Regions from separate parts of the Leeuwenhoekiella sp. W20_SRS_FM14 genome, predicted to be linked through region 1. Evidence: riboswitches for the same ligand, from Rfam matches in the RefSeq annotation. Region 1 holds a riboswitch; the other holds the start of a gene.

Region 1 (4,097 bases):
CCGAAATAAGCATACTGTAAACTGCTTTTCCGTTTGTGAAATAAGCCAACCCATTCTCAACATCTAAGTTTACAGGATTATTTAAAGTCGTAAAGCTTAAAGAAGAAACCTCTGCTCCTGTAGATTTACTAAACTCTTGAAATTTGCCACCTCCTATTGTGTAAACTACGTCTCCTACTACCTCAAAAGAATCTAATCCTTCTGCAGTAGTTATAGATTTTAACACGGCTTCTGTACTAGGATCAAAAACATTTATTTTATTGCCACTTCCAAAAGCACTTCCCTGAATATAAAGTAAGCCCTCACTTTCTTGAATTTTTTCTACATAATTTCCTATAACTACAGATTTTTCTACGGTTAGCGTAGTTAAGTCTATAATTGCAACATAGTCATCAGCGTTTGTGGTATAGTCATCTTGATTTGTTACATAAGCCTTACCATCTAAAACTGTTCCGTAACGTGGGAATGATAGCCCCTCATCGATTACATCTATTAATTCAAAAGTATATCGATCTACAACTGTTATTAAATTTGAGCCGTTAGAGATTACATAAGCACGTGAATCATCAAAAAATATAGATTGCGTAAAAACGCCTAAATCATTTGCATTAGGATTTACTACATTAAAAATATTTTGTTCTACAGTATTAAGGTCATCACTAATAAATGAGACCGTTCCCCCATCATTAAATCCTCCTTCATTTACCACAAAAAAACCATCAGTATAATCACCTTCAGGAATTAATTCTATTAAATCGTCATTATCGTCTGTACACGAGTTGAATAAAAAAGCACCTAAGAGTGCTAATACTGCTAGTTTATTAATTTTCATAATTGGTATTTATAATTTAAAATTTAGATACATATTAAAATTCCTTCCCGGCATCCAGCGGCTTTCAACGCTTTGATATTCGGTGTTTAAAAAATTGTTTACACGAGCGCCCAATTCGTAGTTCTTTTCTTTTCCGAAGCTATAACCCAGACTAAAATTACCCACGTTATACGCATCCAGATTATAACGGCTATTGTTATCGCTACGGGTAAAGACTTCGCCTACATACAGATACTGCAATGATGCATTAAACCTTTTATAACCATAATCTAGTGTCCCTGTAGCTTTATGAAAAGGCACATAGATAAGTTGGTTCCCGGTTTGTTTATTTTCAGATACTGTGTATGCGTATGTTGCATTTAAAGAGATACGATGCTCTTTATTGAAATTTTTAGACCAACTTAACCCAGATTCAAGACCGTAAATCTCCACTTCGTCTACATTACTTGGACTCCAAACACCACCCGCTCCCGGCAACCAGCGAATCATATCTGTGATAGAATTGTAATAACCCGTTAGATTAAGCTGAATAGAATTGAAGTTAAAAACGGCACCCAACTGACCTTGAAGTGATTTCTCTGGGAGTAAATCCAGGTTGCCGCCGGTTTCCCAGTACAAGTCGTTGTAGGTAGGTATTCTAAAATTTCTTGATACGTTAAGGTTTAAGCTGAAAAAATCACTTAAGGCTTTTGTTGCTCCAAAAGAAAATAAAAACGGACTATCATAATTCTCAGTTTGCTCTTTCCTTATTCCTAATTCATAATTAAAATCGTTTGCCAGTTGATGCTTCAATAACAATGCGGCAGCAAAAATATTACGGTCATTATCGCCAAAACTAGAACCAAAACCGCTGGTAGATGTATTAGTCAATACGGAATTCAGTTTGAGCCGGTCTGAAATTTGATAGCTCAAATCATACTTGGTAATAAACGTTTTAGCCTTTCCGAAAGAATAAACTTCACTATCTATATTTGCAAAATATTTATAAAACTCTTCAAGATAGGCCACATGAGCTATACCCTTAAAGGAACCAAAGCTGTGTTCCCATTCGAGTAAATTTTTACTGTTAAGATCCTGATATTTAGTCTTAGTTTCTGAAGCCCGTGTAATTGCAAAATGTCGTTCTCCGTTAAAAAGTTCACTAAATATGCGTATTGAATTTTTTGAATTGATTTTAAATCCGAGTCCAACATTTAAGGCTGTGTTTTCAAAATTTCCGTTTAAATTTTTTCTTCTATTTGGAAGCTCATAATCATTATCGCTGCTGTTATGGGTTAGAGCTAGATTTAAACTCCATTTTTTGGTACCCAGATTCAAATTGTATCGGGCATCCTGGGTGTTATAACTACCGTATTGCAGAAAAAGATTATGCGCTTGTTGATCTTCATAGGTTAACCGCGTATTCAAATGTACACTACCTCCTATTGCACCGGTACCATAAACAACACTACTACCACCGCCACGCACAGCAATCTCGCTGTAAGCGCCCGCATTAACCGTATTAAAATCTAGCTGGCCGTTTAATTGAGAATTTATATTTATACCATTCCATAAAACAGCAGTTTGTGAAGCTGTAGTACCTCTAAATGAGGGTGAGGATACCATTCCCAATCCATTTTCTTTAAAATAAATAGGCGTGTTAAAATTGAGCGTATTGGTGAGAAGTGGCCTGTTTTTACGCAATATCGTATCTGATAAAACGGTAAGATTTCTTCCTGTAGAAAATTCTTTTAATTTACTATCTGTAAGATATACAGAGTCTAAGGCAGTGAACGGGCGTTCCTGAGCTTTTAGGGATAATGCAGTAAGCATTACCAGGGTGATGATGTAATTAGATATATATTTCATATTCGCCAGACCTCTATCCCGAAAGTCATTTGTTAAATGTTATTTCTGGCAGGTCTCCTGGCTTGCGTATAAAGATTAACCTTCCCACCTAAAAAGGCAGTGGTATTTAAGAACAATCTTTACCATCCGTCAAATGCGGACTAAGCTTACAGTTGCGGGAACAGCTCAGGAATTTTCGAACTATGAAGTGAAAAAAATACAAAATCATTAAATTTCGTATTAGCTCATTCTACTTCGTATGTGAAATCACCTGATTCCCTTTTAAGTCATTTTTTAGAATAAAAAATGACACCAAAAACTAAAGCGCGAAGTTAATCAAATGTGTTACGCTACCTTGCTTTTTTTAATTAATCTTACTTTTGGGTTTTGAATAATACATTCTAAATCAATTTTAAATCTATATAATTCTGATGCGCAGTTTATTACCTATCGTATTTATTTGTTTATCATGCTCTATATCCTCTTGTAAAAAAGAGAACAAAGAAGTTGATAAGCATTTTCGTGAAGGAATTGAGCAAAAGATTAGTTACGCTAAGGGTTTTGAAATTATCCGTTACAAAACTTTTAAAATTATCACAGTCTCTAAAGCCTGGCCTAATAGTGATAAGACATTTAACTACGCCTTGGTTCAACGAGGGATCCAATTACCAGATAGTATTACAGCAGATGCGGTGATAGAAATACCCGTAGAAAAGATCGTGGTAACTTCAACCACACACATCCCGGCATTAGAGTTACTGGGTGTGACACAAACGTTAAAAGGATTTCCCAATCTGGATTATATTTCTTCGGAAACAGTACGAAAACACATTAAAAACGGCGCTATTAAAGAGTTAGGGCAAAATGAATCTATTAATACTGAAAGTACTATAAATCTTAACCCTGATGTTTTAGTAAGTTTTGGTGTTGATGGTGAAAACAAAGCGTTGAGTTCTATTAAAAGAGCAGGAATACCAGTTATTTATAATGGCGATTGGGTAGAAACCACGCCTTTAGGACAGGCAGAATGGATTAAATTTTTTGCAGCACTTTACGATAAAGAGGCAGAAGCAGATTCTATTTTTAATAGGATTGAAGGTCAATATCGTAACCTAAAAACAAAAGCTGCTCAGGCAAAATCAAAACCCTCCGTTTTAAGCGGAGCCATGTTTAAAGATGTCTGGTATTTACCTAAAGGAGATAGCTGGGCAGCTCAACTTGTTGCAGATGCGCACGCAGATTATATCTATAAAGAAACTAGAGGTACCGGTAGCGCTGCCCTAAGCGTAGAAGAAGTTTTAAATACCGCTCAGAATGCAGATTTCTGGATTTCACCAAATAGTTTTGAAACCTACAGTGATCTGAGCGCCGGCAATGCTGTTTATAAACAATTTAAAGCCTTTAAAAATCATAAAATTTATGGCTTCGGAAGTGCAAA
Region 2 (4,097 bases), 190 kb from region 1:
ACCGATTTTTTCCTGTTACTAAAATTAGCAGGAGCCGGTGACGAACTGCAAGGCATCAAACGCGGAATAATGGAAATGGCAGATCTTCTGGTTATAAATAAAGCCGATGGCGACAATAAAAATGCAGCCAAACTTGCTGCCAGTGCATTTGCAAAAGCTCTTCACCTTTATCCTGCTAAAGAAAGTGAATGGTCTCCAGAAGTGAAACGTTGCAGCGCACTGCAAAATGAAGGTATAGAAGAAATCTGGGAAACGATTTCTAATTATATTAAACTTGTAAATGAAAACGGTTATTTTGAAACCAACCGTAAAAAGCAAAACACCTACTGGTTAAAAAACACTATAGAAAATACCCTTAAAGATAATTTTTACTCAGACCCTGAAATAAAAGCAAAACTACCGCTACTTCTTGAAGCTTTAAACGAAGGAAAGACTACTCCGTTTCAGGCTGCACAGGAGTTATTGAAAAAGGTCTGATTTCTATTTTCTGAATCAAAGACAAAAATTAACCTCTTTTCTAATTTCTAATTTTCTAGGGCTTTACTTTTAAAAGCTGTAATCCCGGAAGGTCTAACTTTTTCTATTAAACCATCTTTTGTAAAGTTTAAACTGTCTACACACAACTCCCGAAGTAAGTCTTCAGAGTTTGGCGAGTTTGCAGAATGTCTGTGATACAAGATATAATCCTGTCCGCTGCTATTAAAAACAGTATGATGTCCGGGGCTATAGGTTGTAGAATCGGTTTCTGTAGAAAGTATAGGACTGTTTTCTGCTTCAGTAAACGGCCCATAAGGATTATTTCCTGTAGCATATCGCACCTTGTAGGTGTCTTCTATTACCTTTCCGTCTGAATACATCAGGTAATACACACCATCTCTTTTAACCATTACAGGAGCTTCAAAATAATTGGCTGGCGTAACATCCTTAATTTCGCCTTCAAAGGTGATCATATCTGCACCCAGTTTTACAACAAAACAATGCCCGTTAACCCAGTTCAAACCAGAACCCCAATACAAATAGGCCTGTCCGTCATCATCTATAAAAGCTTCCGCGTCTATCATATGATATTCGGGGAATAGATTTCCTTTTATTAAAGGACTTTCATCTTCTTTGGCATTTTTCCACGGTCCTAAAGGAGATTCAGCAACACCTGCCCAGACCTCACTTCCTACAGACACATACATATAAAACTTACCGTTTTTAGCTTTAATTACGGAAGGTGCCCAAACCATACTTCCGTTTGAAGTGGGGCTCGTGCACGCCTCTTTTGTAGGCCAATTTAAGGTTTTCTGTTCCCAGTTTTTAAAATCGGTCGACTCTAAAACGGCGAGGTCTTCTTTACCCCACGGGTCTTTGGTTGCATAAATATAAAATGTACCCGCTTCCTGAACAATAGAAGGATCTGCGTAGTAGCCCTCAGCAATAGGGTTAGTTATTAAATCTTCAGATTTATCCTGATTACTGGTTTGTTTTACTTTATCTGTCTGCTTACAGCTCAAAACCGCTAAAAACATAGCAGAACTTAACAATAGCCTTTTCTTCATAATAACGAACCTATAAATACTTACTTAAATGTAATATATACATTTAAGATAAAATATTTTGTTTTTATTCTAGAAACATTGAGTTAGCTTATTAAAATATACTAACGTTGTACAGATTTTTGGTTATAGCATTTTTATGCTGTATTAAAAGGGAATCAGGTGTAAATCCTGAACAGTTCCCGCTGCTGTAAATCCTATTCTGTAGTACAGGATAATCGTTTAACAAAACCACTGTCGCAATGATGGGAAGGGTTAAAACGAGGGATGAGTCAGAAGACCTGCCACAATCTATTATAAATCAAAGCTTTCGGGAGTTATTGCTTTGGGTAGATTGTTCTGTGCGCCTTAATTTTAAGGTGTATTTCTTCTATCTATATCTATTTCCCGTTGTACGATTTACTAAAAAAGTAACCTTTTATTAATTAGTATATCTTTATTATGCAACACAAAAACACAATCAAACTACTTTTTCTGGCAGGAATCACTATGCTATTAGCATCCTGTGCTAATGATGATGACACGGCTTTCACCCCTATGGAATTTACAACACCAACCTATGAAACCAACCTTGAACTCCTTTTAGGAGACACGCTTAAACTGAATCAGGAAATTTTAAATCTTCCGGAAAACGTGCAATTCAAATGGACTACTGAAGATACTGTCCTAAGCATATTACAAAACTTAGAATACATTCCTAAGCAGGCCAAAACATTTGCACTCACCTTTAAAGCCACGACCAATCTTGATTCGATATCGCGCACCTATCAGGTTAAAGTAAACGACCCTTATGATGTGTATTACAGACCTAAATCTTCTGAAAGTAGTTCGTTAATTTCTCAAGTACTCGCATATAACCCAGCTCCAGGTCAATTTATTAATAGTTCTTTTGGTACTCCCGAGGATGCCCAAAAACTAGTTGGTAGCACTACAAATACAATTTCACTAGGTGCCTGGGGAGGCTCTATTTTAGTAGGTTTTGATCATACAATAGAAAATGTAGCAGACGCTAAAGATTTCCTGGTTTATGGTAACGCATTTAATGGCCTTTCTGAACCCGGTATTGTACAGGTTTCTTTTGACACTAATGGAAACGGACTCGCAGATGATACCTTTTATGAGCTACGCGGAAGTGCTCACGCCGATGCAGCAACACTTACTAATTACACAACAACGTATACTAACCCGGGAATGCACGCAGACGTGCCGTGGTTAGATAGCCTCAATACTGCAGGAAGTGTTGTGGTAAACTCATATCACCCCCAGAACTTTTATCCCCTTTTTATCACCGAACTTGAAGAAGTATCGTACACAGGAACTCGTGTCTTTCCTGTAGTATCTAACAGCGGATTTACAAATATTGCTGCGCTAGAATGGGGTTATGTAGATAATTACGATGCAGATTATGCCACTTATAAAGGAAACCTTCTCGATATAGATCAGGCCATAGATGCAGACGGAAATTCTGTTAATCTAAGAGGTATTGACTTTATACGTATTTATACGGGAGCTCAGGTTAATGCAGGTGCCTTAGGTGAACTCTCTACCGAAATACGCGGTATCGCAGACTTTTCTATGCTAGAATAAATAAAAAAACCACTGACTCAACGTAGTAACTCGAGTACACGTTTAGTCAGTGGTTTTATTTTTACCTTTTTTGCGAGTTTAACCTCCTGGTTTCAGCTTTTTATAGCGCTTTTCATTAGTTCTGAATTTTAAGAACGCCACGACAATTCCCAGTATCAATCCAAAAAGACCATATTTGAGAAATACTTCAATATCAAATATTCCGCCGGAAAAATAATTAATAACCAACTTATACGTGACGGCAATTAGAACAATCTGCAGCACAATTCCACTAAAAAATTGAAATTTTGCAGTTCTTTTTTCGCGCCACATTTTGATAAAGGCTTTGTCTTTTTCGGTTAGCATCATAGTTTTTACGCTACAAATTCTTTTCGATACCAGTCTATTTGCTTAGCTAAACCATCTTTCAAAGTCGTAGTAGGATTATAATTTAACAAGCGTCTGGCTTTATCAATATTTGCTTTAGTAAACATTTGATCTCCGCCCCGTTTGCCTACAATATCTTTACGTATCTGCGTATCTAATAATTCTTCAACGATTGCCATTCCCTCACCAGTGGTGTGCTCCTGCTCGGTTCCCAGATTAATCACTTCGCCGTCTACAACCGCTTCTTTACCAATAACGCTTACCACACCGTCAATAATATCATCTACAAAAGTAAAACTGCGTACGTGAGTCTCGCTACCTTCAAAAAGTGGAAATTCCTGATGAAAGAAACCACAACCTATTAGCTTTGTGTACAATTTCTCAGGACGCTCTCGAGGCCCATAAACCGAAAACAATCGTAAAGAACAAGACTTAATTTGATTTTCTCTGGCCTTTGACAATACCAGTTGTTCTGCCGCTAGTTTTGTAACACCGTAAAGCGAGGCCGGTTCTGGTGCTGCATCTTCGGTTAGGGTTGCTCTTAGACCATAAATTGAAGATGTAGAAATATTAGTAAAAAGTTTTAAGTCTTTGCAGGTAAGA

The links. A riboswitch is a leader RNA that binds a small molecule or an ion and turns the genes downstream of it on or off. The one in region 1 is predicted to bind cobalamin.
Region 2: linked by a shared signal. The riboswitch ahead of ACEN25_RS05020 (hypothetical protein) and the one ahead of ACEN25_RS05805 (TonB-dependent receptor plug domain-containing protein) in region 1 are both predicted to bind cobalamin.

Annotation. Positions count from the first base shown of each region.
Region 1 covers NZ_JBGQOK010000002.1:521,254-525,350, reverse strand. The annotation lists gene ACEN25_RS05810 (YncE family protein) at 1-832, opposite strand, end outside; gene ACEN25_RS05805 (TonB-dependent receptor plug domain-containing protein) at 842-2,680, opposite strand; cobalamin riboswitch at 2,711-2,991, opposite strand; gene ACEN25_RS05800 (ABC transporter substrate-binding protein) at 3,091-4,097, shown strand, end outside.
Region 2 covers NZ_JBGQOK010000002.1:331,365-335,461, reverse strand. The annotation lists gene meaB (methylmalonyl Co-A mutase-associated GTPase MeaB) at 1-477, shown strand, start outside; gene ACEN25_RS05025 (family 43 glycosylhydrolase) at 525-1,544, opposite strand; cobalamin riboswitch at 1,648-1,844, shown strand; gene ACEN25_RS05020 (hypothetical protein) at 1,983-3,128, shown strand; gene ACEN25_RS05015 (hypothetical protein) at 3,207-3,476, opposite strand; gene ACEN25_RS05010 (NAD-dependent epimerase/dehydratase family protein) at 3,482-4,097, opposite strand, start outside.